2 linked regions of the Allosaccharopolyspora coralli genome follow. The protein of the gene in region 1 binds, or shares a complex with, the protein of each later gene. Links are inferred from orthologs where the notes say so. Each region holds a gene or a part of one and is shown on either strand. Other genes may lie near its edges.

Region 1 (5,248 bases):
GTCGTGATCGTCGACGACCGTGCGAGGCCGGTCAAGCACGCAGCCCTCGGTGGGCGAGTCCCGCTCAGGTGCATTGAGGAACTGGCGGTTGTGCCCGTAGGGCACGGTCATACGTGACCGGCCTCGACAGGGTGGGGGGGGGCTCCGGGACGGCGGTACCGGACCACCGACCTCAGTTCCACAATGCCTTCTCAGGCACCCTCGGCGCGGGCGAGCTCGTGGCGCAGCAGGTCGTCGAAGGTGAACGTGCCGGTCGGCTGATCGTCCTTGCCGAGCAGGTACAGCCGCTTCACCCCAACCAGCAACGCCTCGGCGATGACGTCCCGGAACGCGGGGTCGAGCAGTCGCCCGCGGTCGTCCGGATTCGTCAGGTAGCCCAGTTCGAGGCGCACCGCGGGCATCCGCGTCAACCGCAGGACCTCCCAGGTCTTCGGGTGCGTGCGGCAGTCCCGCAGGCCCGTGCGGGCCACGATCTCGCGTTGCAGGAAACCCGCGAGCGCTTCCCCGACGGTCGAGGTCGTGCCGTTGCCGGTGCCGAAGTGAAAGCTCGCCAGCCCTTGCGCACCGGGGGCGGTGTTCGCGTCCATGTGCAGGGACAGGAACAGGTCGGCGCCGGCCTCGTTGGCGAAGTTCGCCCGGTCGATCTCGTGCGGGCAGGCGTTCGGGCCGCGCGAGATCAGCGCCTCCATGCCGGTGGCGACCATCCGGCCTTCGAGGCGGCGCGCGAAGTCCCACGCCAGGTCGGCCTCGGAGACCCCGCCGACGACGATGCCGCGATCGGTACCCCCGTGGCCGGGGTCGATCACGATGCGTTTCCCGCGCAGTCGAGGACCGGCGTTGCGGACCTTCTCCTGCTCCCGCAGGTAGACGGGTCGTCCGCCGCGGACCTTCGGTGCGAGCTGCTTGAGCGCCCGCAGCGTCGCCGGCCCGCAGATGCCGTCGGCGTTGAGCCCGTAGTCGCGCTGGAAGCTGCGCAGCGCGTGCTCGGTCTGACGACCGAAGATGCCGTCCGGGCGACCGGCGTCGTAGCCCAGTTCCAGCAGCCGCTCCTGCAGCGCGAACACGTCGTCGCCGCTGACGGGCCGGGTGACCAGGTACGTCAGCGAGCGGTCGCCGAGCCTCCACCGTGCGTCGGTCAGCGCTCGGTAGGTCGCGGAACCGACCACGCCGTCGGTGATGAGGCCGCGTTGCTGCTGGAAGACCCGGACCGCGTGCTCCACGGCCCGGTCGAACGTGGCGGGACCCGGACGGCCGTTGGCTGCGGGCAGGAGACCCAGCGCAGCCAGAGTGTTCTTGATCTCGGCGACGGCCGGACCCATGTCACCCCGGTGGAGTTGCTGCATGCACTCCTCGCTCGGCTCGGGCGCCGGTGGACCGGCGCGAAGGATGTTCGGTCTCCCCCGGTTCGTGCGCCACCTGCCGGAAACGCGTGGAATCCGGCACGCCGCGCTGCTCATTGTGCCTTGCGCCCGACGACCTTTCGCCAAGGGCCACGCGGACCGCCCACACCGCGTCACCGACACCTCACGGATCAGCAGCGGTGCGGGTCACCGGAGGCGGGATCGACTGCTACTCAGAGCGCATTGTGGAACGTGGGCGGCGGTACCGGACCACCTCCCCAAGTACCCGGATGCCCTCTCAGGCCGACGGCCCCGCCGTCACTGTCTTCATCGACAGGACGGCGGGGCCGCGTTAGCCGGTACCGCCGATACGGAGTCACTGCTCACACGCCGGGGCACGCCCGGACGCGCACCGTGACCGCCGCGCGGGGAAGCCCTTGCTCAGAGGGCGTTGTGGAACCTGGGTGGGTGGTCCGGTACCGCCGCCCCAGTTCGCCCCTCGCGGCGTTGGGGTCCTCTTGAGTACCAGGTGTACGCGGCGAGAACCCCTGCCTTGCGAGGCACGAACTCCAAACGCCGGAACCCCTCACCGTGCCCCGGCTGGGCACGTATGACCGTGCCCTACGGGCACAAAAGACAGTTCAAATGCACGCTCAGAGGTACTCGTCGAGGTCGCTGAGCAGCGCCGCCTTCGGCTTGGCGCCGACGATCTGCTTGACCGCCTCGCCCTTGTTGAACAGCAGCAGCGTCGGAACCGACATGACCTGGTAGTCCCGCATGATGCTCGGGTTCTGGTCGATGTCGAGCTTGACGACGGAGAGCTTGTCACCGTGCTCGCCCGCGATCTCCTCGAGCACCGGCGCGACCATCTTGCACGGACCGCACCAGGTCGCCCAGAAGTCCACCAGGACGGGCTTGTCGCTGTTGAGGACCTTCGCCTCGAACGAGTCGGCGTCGACGGTCTCGGTGTTGCCTGCCATGTCATCTCCCTCTCGGTGGCCCTGTGGTTGACGGGCGCTGTGTGTCGCTGTCGGTCGGTGCCGCCGTCGTGCTCGTTGCGGCGTGACTGACGCGGTGGTCAGTGTGCCGCCGCGGTGGCGGCCGGTCCGTACCCGCCGCCCACGTGCTCGGCCGCGACCTCGGCGACCCCGGTGGACTCCTGCTCGGCGAGCCACCGTTCGGCGTCGATCGCCGCCGCGCAACCGGAACCGGCGGCGGTGACGGCCTGACGGTAGGTCTTGTCGACGAGGTCACCCGCGGCGAACACGCCGGGAACGCCGGTGTGCGTGGTCGGCTGCTGCACGAGCACGTAGCCCTCGTCGTCGAGTTCGACCTGACCCTTGACGGTTTCGCTGCGCGGGTCGTGGCCGATGGCGACGAACATGCCCGCCACCGGCAGCTCGGACTCCTCGCCGGTGACCGTGTCCTCGAGCCGCAGCGACGACACCGTGCCGTCACCGAGCACCTCGGTGACCGTGGAGTTCAGCTGCCACTTGATCTTGTCGTTGGCGCGAGCGCGCTCGAGCATGATCTTGGATGCGCGGAACTCCTCACGACGGTGGATGATCGTCACCGACTTGGCGAAGCGGGTGAGGAAGGTGGCCTCCTCCATCGCCGAGTCACCGCCGCCGACGACCGCGATGTCCTGGTCGCGGAAGAAGAACCCGTCGCAGGTCGCGCACGCCGACACACCGCGGCCGAGCAGTCGTTCCTCGCCGGGAACTCCGACGTAGCGGGCGGCGGCTCCCATCGCGAGGATGACGGCCTTCGCGCGGTACTCGGTTCCGTTGGCGCGAACGAGCTTGACGTCGCCGTCGAGTTGAATCTCCTCGACGTCCTCGGCCCGCAGCTCGGCACCGAATCGGTCCGCCTGGGAGCGCATCTGCTCCATCAGGTCGGGGCCCATGACGCCCTCGCGGAAGCCCGGGTAGTTCTCCACGTCGGTCGTCGTCATCAGGGCGCCGCCGAACTGGGTCCCTTCGAAGACGAGCGGTTCGAGCTCGGCCCGTGCCGCGTACACCGCTGCGGTGTAGCCGGCGGGACCGGAGCCCACGATGATCACGTTTCGGACGTCGCTGCTCACCGCGCCCCTTCCATAGTCCGTGCACCGAAGAGTGCGGGGTCGTCGCACATCGCCACTCGGGGCTGCCCTCGGGCTGGTGTATGCCCCGAGCGTGGGTGTGCGCTGTCTACACCCCGCTCAACACGATCCTATGCGGGTCTGTTCCCGCCTCGGTACGGCCGTTCGTGAGTGACCCCGCATGCCGTGCGGTGAGGCCTGCCACCAGGCGAGTGGTCGTGCTGGTGTCGGGCCGGAACTCCTGCCGGAAGGGGGTGCGCGGCGTCTCAGCTGCCGAACGTGGTGTCCGAGATCGTGGCCGGATTGCCCGGTCCGCAGTCGACCCCGACGGTGAGCAGGCGGAACTGTCCGATCGCGCCGGCGGGCAGGATCAACAGCTGCGCGGGCGTGCCGTCGAGTGTGACGCTGCGCGCACCGATCGGTGTTCCGCTGTCGACGCCGTTGGCCTGTAGACAGCCGAGCAGTCGCTCGGGTTCGGTGAGCGCCCCGAGCTGGTCCGAGCGCATGACCTCGGAGAACTGGCCGGGCGTCAACCTCGCCTCGCCACCCTGCAACGCCAGCGGTGGCGGACCGGACGGGGAGCCGCTCGGCGGAGGTGCCTCACCCGCCTGCTGGGACGTGTCGTCACCGCCGGTGAGCATCGGACCGAGGATCGCGACCCCGAGTACGGCAGCGGCGGCGGTGGCCAGTGCCGCGGTCCATCCAGCACGACGACGACGGCGGGAAGCGAGGTCGACCGGCCGCGCGCCGTGCCCGTCGGGTTGCCGGACCGGTTGCGCCGGGGCGGGACGCGTGGGCAGCTCGGTGACCGAAGCCTGGTACTGAGCCCGGGAGTGCAGTTCGTGCTCGAGTGCCTCGTCGAGCCGTGCGGCCACGTCTGTGGGGATTCCCATCTGCGCCACGTCGCCCGCTGCCCTGGTGTCGGCTGCCCCGCCGTCGCGGGTCAGTTCGCCGAACTCGCCCAGCTCGGCATCGGCCGCGTCGAGTGCCGCGAGCACCTCGCGGGCTTCGGGGTCGGCGAGGACGAGCGGCCGGATCCTGTCCGTCGTGTCGGCGTCCAACGCGCCGGCGTGGAAATCCGCCAGTACCTCGGGGGTCCACGGCGGCCCTACCGGCGGCGGGTCCGCACGCCGTTCGTCGCCACTCATCGTCCCTCCCGTCGATGCTCGGCCATCGCGTCATCTGGGACGTTCGCATCCGCACTCGGGTTCCGTAGGTGCCCCAGAAGTTTCGCGAGCTTCAACCGGCCGCGCGCGCAACGGCTCTTCACGGTGCCGCCCGCGACCCCGATCAGCGCCGCCGCCTCGACCACCGAGTAACCCTGGACGTCGACGAGCACGATGGCCGTGCGCTGGTCCTCGGGGAGTTCGGCCAGCGCGTCCTGGATCGCCATCCGAGTGTCGCGCTCGGCCATGAGGTCCCTGGGCGTCGCGGGCTCACCGGGCCCGTCCTCGGGTAACGGCACCGTCGGTCGCGCCTGCCTTCGCCGGATTCGGTCGAGACAGGCGTTCACGACGATGCGGTGCAGCCAGGTCGTGACCCGGGACTCGGCACGGAACGAACTCGCATTGCGGAAGGCCGAGATCATGGCGTCCTGCAACGCGTCGGCCGCTTCGTCGTGGTCCCGCATGGTGCGTAGCGCCACCGCCCACAACCGGTCCCGGTGTCGACGGAAGAGCTCCGAGAACGCGTGCGGGTCCCCATTGGCGTGCGCCGCGATGAGATCGGCGTCCGAACTGACGGAGGCAGACACGGATGAGCACTCTACTGATCGCCGCCGGAACCCAGAACTCCTCTCCCTGAAGATGTGCTCGGTGGGTCGGGTGGT
Region 2 (5,159 bases), 2.2 Mb from region 1 along the record:
GAGCTATGTCGAATCAAGCGCAGGGCCCGCAGCGGTGGTGCTGCTCGCCGACGACGGGGGAGCCGCTGTCGGCCGAGCAGGCCGGGGACCTGTCGGCGGTGTTCAAAGCTTTGGGTGATCCGGTGCGGCTGCGGCTGCTGTCGTTGATCGCCGCCCACGCCGGCGGGGAGGCGTGCGTGTGCGATCTGACCGGGGCTTTTGAGCTGTCCGGGCCGACGATCTCGCATCATCTCAAGGTGCTGCGTGAGGCCGGGATCATCACCGGTGAGCGGCGCGGTACCTGGATCTACTACCGGGTGCTGCCGGAAACGTTGCAGCAGTTGACGTCGGTGCTGGGCCCCGCCCCGGTCACGCCCATGACGGCCTGACCGGCGATCTTCGTTGCGGTGATCTGCCATGACGCTGGCACCGCCGGATCGCAGTACAACGTCGGGCACGGCGCGAGTTGACTTGCAAGAAGTAACGGCGAGCGGAGTGTGTCCGCCTCGCCGATAACGACCACGAGTGAAAGGTGCCGCAGTGACCAACACGGTGGAAGAACCGGCAACCACAGTGGTCCAGCGCCTGTCGGTGCTGGACCGGTTCTTGCCGGTGTGGATCGGGGCGGCCATGGTGCTCGGGCTGCTGGCGGGCCGGTTCATCCCCGGGCTGAACACCGCGTTGAACTCGCTGCACGTGGTCTCCGGAGTGTCACTGCCGATCTTCATCGGGCTGCTGGTGATGATGTATCCGGTCCTTGCCAAGGTCCGCTACGACCGGCTGGACACCGTCACCAGCGACAAACGCCTGCTGGTGTCCTCACTGCTGATCAACTGGATCGCCGGCCCGGCGGTCATGTTCGCACTGGCCTGGACCTTCCTGCCCGACCTGCCGGAGTACCGCACCGGGCTGATCATCGTCGGGCTGGCCCGCTGCATTGCCATGGTCATCATCTGGAACGACCTGGCCTGCGGCGACCGTGAGGCCGCCGCCGTGCTCGTGGCACTGAACTCCGTGTTCCAGGTCCTGGCCTTCGCCGGGCTGGGCTGGTTCTACCTCAACGTGCTCCCCGGCTGGCTCGGCCTGCCCCAAGTCGGACTCGACGTCTCCGCGTGGCAGATCGCCCAATCCGTGCTGATCTTCCTCGGCATCCCCCTGATCGCAGGCTATCTGTCCCGCCGGTTCGGCGAGCGCGCCAAGGGCCGCCAATGGTACGAGACGCGGTTCCTGCCCAAGATCGGCCCGATCGCGCCGTACGGGCTGCTGTTCACCATCGTCGTGCTGTTCTCCCTGCAGGGCGAGGCGATCACCAGCCAGCCTCTCGACGTGGCCCGTATCGCGCTGCCGCTGCTGATCTACTTCGTGATCATGTGGGCGGGCACCTTCGCCCTCGGCAAGGGCCTACGGATGTCGTACGAGCGGTCGACAACGCTGGCATTCACCGCCGCCGGCAACAACTTCGAACTGGCCATCGCCGTGGCCGTCGCCACCTTCGGCGTCACCAGCGGCCAAGCCCTCGCCGGCGTCGTCGGCCCCCTCATCGAGGTCCCCGTCCTCGTCGGGCTCGTCTACGTGTCTCTGGCCGCCCGCCGCTGGTTCACCCCCACCTCCTCGGAGGCCGACCATGCCCGACCAACCACCTAGCCACCGCCACGACACCGAGGAACATCGGCTGAGGAATCCCCAGTTAGCCGAACTCCTCAACCGAACCGCCGCCGATCTACACCCAATATCCGCGCCGTGGTCACCGAGTCCTACACCACGCTCAACGCCACGGCGCGGGTGCATACCTACCTCGCCACACTCGCGACACGCTTGGCCCATGAGCGGCTGACCGCCACCGCGAAGAACCAAGGAGACCTCGTGTCCGCTGCCCCCGAAGTTCTGTTCGTCTGCGTGCACAACGCCGGACGCTCGCAAATGGCCGCCGCGCTGCTGGCCCACCGTGCCCAAGGCACAGTCACCGTCCGCTCCGCCGGCTCCGCACCGGCCGAGACCATCAACCCAGCGGTGGTCACCGCCATGGACGAAATCGGCCTGGACCTCACCGAGGAGTTCCCCAAGCCCCTGACCTACGAGTCAGTCGAAGCCGCCGATGTCGTCATCACCATGGGCTGCGGCGACGCATGCCCGGTCTTTCCCGGCAAGCGCTACCTCGACTGGCACCTCGACGATCCCGCCGGTCAGCCCCTCAAGACCGTCCGCGTCATCCGCGACGACATCGACACGCGCGTGCAACAGCTCCTGACCGAGCTCGTGGGCGGAAAGGAAACCACCCAGTGACCGGCGACGACGTCCGAAACGTGATCATCGTGGGCTCCGGCCCCGCCGGCTACACCCGAGGACGTCCACTCCCTCGACCTGAACGGCGATGTGAAGTCCGTCTTAGCGAACGCCGAGGCCGGGGAGCACCCCACATCCACGAGCGCAAGGCCACTCAACCACGTCTCTGAACTGGCAAAACAGAGCTGAGCGTTGACTTTTCGGCGTGTACTACCGGTTACCCCGTGCCGGCCAGCGTGTCGGCCACGCGTCGGTAGTCGCGCAGGATCTTCCAGCGCTTCATTCCGGCCAAGGCGTGTTTGTCCCGTGCCCGAACTGTGCGGTGGGTGATGCGCTCTTCCTGCCAGGCGGTCAGAGGCCGTCGGCACGCCGGTGTTGCCTGGTTGCCGCTGTCGGCCATTACCGATCGTCCGGCCAGGGCACGCTCGGTGCCGGACTCGCGATAGACGGTGCAGTCGTTGCCGTTGCCGGGTTGCGGGCCTCAGCGGCGACCACGAGGCGGGTGTCGACGTTCGATGGCGCCCTGCAGGTTGGTCAAGTACCGGTAGCAGGGCAACCTCGACGCGCGACCTGATCATCCGTCGCGTGCGCACCGGCGCCAGCAACGGTGGGAGCTTCAATCACCCGGTGCGCCGCGGAGTGGCGCACCGTCAGGTTAGTCCGCCGGTACACCGCCACAGCAGAACCCGATCCTCCAGACGCAGCGCCGCCACTGCCGACCAGGACGACCATAGCGCTGCCGAGATGACCTGCATCCATTCATGATCCACCTCAGCTACCGAACCCAATGTCCCTATCGACGATAATAGTCCTGTAATGAGAGTCACTCGTACCCGCCCCGATCGATAGTCGGTCCAGCTACTAGAGTGGCTAGTACAGGTCAATCGAGGTCTACACAGGAACGGCCATACCACCGTGCCAAGGCTACTCAAACGGACGTTCACGTTCCCGACGCGTTACGTTTCGTCGACCGTCCGCAGCGACCATCCGATGGCGTGAGACGGCAACAGATGCGTTCGCTTGTCCTCGCATTCACGTATAGCATGTTGCTCGTGCAGAAAGCGATCGCGCGACCATGCCGGAGATGGGGGCTGGTCGCGCTACCTTTCTTGCTGCTTGGTTTCGTTTTCGTCCATTTTGGCCTGCTCTCGAGCGTGATCCAGCCGGCCTACACGGCGACCGTGTCCCGTATTGCGGTCGAGGACACGGGCGTCAGTGCCCAGCCTCAGGCGCCGAGCGCCCCACCCGAGGCAGCAGTCCCCGAGTCTCAGCCGAGCGAGCCCGCACACGATCGCCATGACGGAACTCCGCTCTGCGAGGTGGACTCCCATGGGGCGTGCGTCGCGCCTAACCGGACGGCCGCGGAGGAGCTAGCGGATCTGAGTTCCTGGCTCGCGCTGACCTTGGCCGTCGCACCACTGATCGGCGCCGTTCTTGTACTGCGCCGACACGCGGCTCCGGCTGGACCGTGGTCCTCACGACCACACTGGCGGCCATCGGGAACCGTTCTCCTATCACTCCACCGCGTATGGCTGACGTGATTCATGTCGAAGTCGGGATCGCCGGATCGGCAACTTTCGGTACGGTTTCCTACGGAACCAACCTGAGAAATCAGCTAGAGCAGCCTGAGTAAGAGCTGAGAATCTGAAGGGCTGTCTTAGTCGGTAGGCGCCCTATGTGCCCGAGCTTCTCGAGCACATCCGACAGATTTCTGGTTGATGCCACGGTCTTGTTCGCAAAGATCCCGTTCGGATCACCCAATCCGCGGTTGTCACTCGCTGTTCGTTCACCATTCAGCTACCCGTTGCGTCATCGACGTATCGGGCGGCCTCAGGAGGCCCCGAAGTGATCCATGATTCGGTCGTCAGTTGTGTCGGCGCTACCCCGATGGTCCGGCTCGACCGCTGTTTCCCTGAATCCGATGCCGAAGTGATCGCCAAGCTGGAGATGCTCAATCCTGGCGGCAGTATGAAGGATCGGCCCGCCCGGTTCATCGTCGAGCAAGGTCTGCACGAGGGCACGCTGCGTCCGGGTACGCGGCTCGTAGAGAGCACGTCCGGCAACCTCGGCATCGCCCTCGCGATGGCGGCCGGCCTGTACGGGCTCTCGTTCACCGCAGTCGTCGACCCCAAGACGTCGCCAATCAACCTGCGGCTGCTGCGGCTGTTCGGTGCTGACGTCGAGATGGTCGACGAGCCGGACGAGTCGGGCGGCTACCTGCACACTCGTGTCCGGCGGGCACGAGAACTGGTCAACTCGATGCCCAATGCGGTCCTCGTGAACCAGTACGCGAACGACCTCAACTGGCGCTCATACCACGACACTGCCGGTGAGGAGATCCTCGAAGCCGTCGACGGGCCCGTCGACTACCTGGTCGCTGCTGTGTCGACGACCGGGTCGATCCAAGGCATCGCTCGTCGACTACGGCAAGAGTACCCACATCTCAAGGTCATCGCGGTCGATGCGGTGGGGTCAGTGATCTTCGGCGCACCTCCGGCACCTCGGCAGCTTCCTGGTTTCGGAGCGAGCCGGGTCCCCGAGATCCTCGATCGCTCCGCGATCGACGACATCGTGTACGTCGCCGATGCCGAGTCAGCAGCAGGCTGTCGCCGCCTGCTCGATACAGAAAAGATCTTCGCTGGCGGCTCGTCGGGCGCAGTAGTCGCGGGAATCGAGCACCTTGTTTCACGACTCGATCGCCCGTCTCGCATCGTGACCTTGCTGCCCGACCGTGGTGAGCGCTACCTCGACCTCGTCTACGACGACAACTGGGTGGCCAGCTTGAGCGAGCCGTGGCAGAACCAGGAAGTCGCCGACACGGTGACATCGTGACGCGGACGTTGCAGCGGGAACCCCGGCCACCCGCAGCTTCGCAACACCGCAGGCGACGGCCTGAC

What was found.
Region 2: the proteins of trxA (region 1) and GIY23_RS12330 are in contact, whole or in part, in an NMR structure (PDB 2IPA), measured with the Bacillus subtilis proteins. The link is inferred for Allosaccharopolyspora coralli from one-to-one orthologs.

The regions. Positions count from the first base shown.
Region 1 is NZ_CP045929.1:4,816,278-4,821,525, reverse strand. The notes cover bases 658-3,595. They hold trxA (thioredoxin), read right to left. Parts: upstream 2,321-3,595; coding sequence 1,994-2,320; downstream 658-1,993. Other genes in these bases: trxB (thioredoxin-disulfide reductase), read right to left, coding at 2,419-3,423; GIY23_RS22485 (N-acetylmuramoyl-L-alanine amidase), read right to left, coding at 658-1,343. Outside these bases: GIY23_RS22490 (amidohydrolase family protein), read right to left, coding at 1-111; more of GIY23_RS22485, read right to left, coding at 192-657; GIY23_RS22470 (hypothetical protein), read right to left, coding at 3,687-4,568; RNA polymerase sigma factor SigM, read right to left, coding at 4,565-5,173. UniProt on the Bacillus subtilis protein: Participates in various redox reactions through the reversible oxidation of its active center dithiol to a disulfide and catalyzes dithiol-disulfide exchange reactions.
Region 2 is NZ_CP045929.1:2,596,860-2,602,018, forward strand. Bases 642-3,490 are described here. They hold GIY23_RS12330 (arsenate reductase ArsC), read left to right. Parts: upstream 642-1,719; coding sequence 1,720-2,262; downstream 2,263-3,490. Other genes in these bases: arsB (ACR3 family arsenite efflux transporter), read left to right, coding at 642-1,623; GIY23_RS12335 (hypothetical protein), read right to left, coding at 2,480-2,662. Also shown: GIY23_RS12320 (ArsR/SmtB family transcription factor), read left to right, coding at 6-368; more of arsB, read left to right, coding at 520-641; 2,3-diaminopropionate biosynthesis protein SbnA, read left to right, coding at 4,108-5,094; GIY23_RS12345 (MFS transporter), read left to right, coding at 5,091-5,159. UniProt on the Bacillus subtilis protein: Catalyzes the reduction of arsenate [As(V)] to arsenite [As(III)]. In vitro, can dephosphorylate para-nitrophenyl phosphate (pNPP).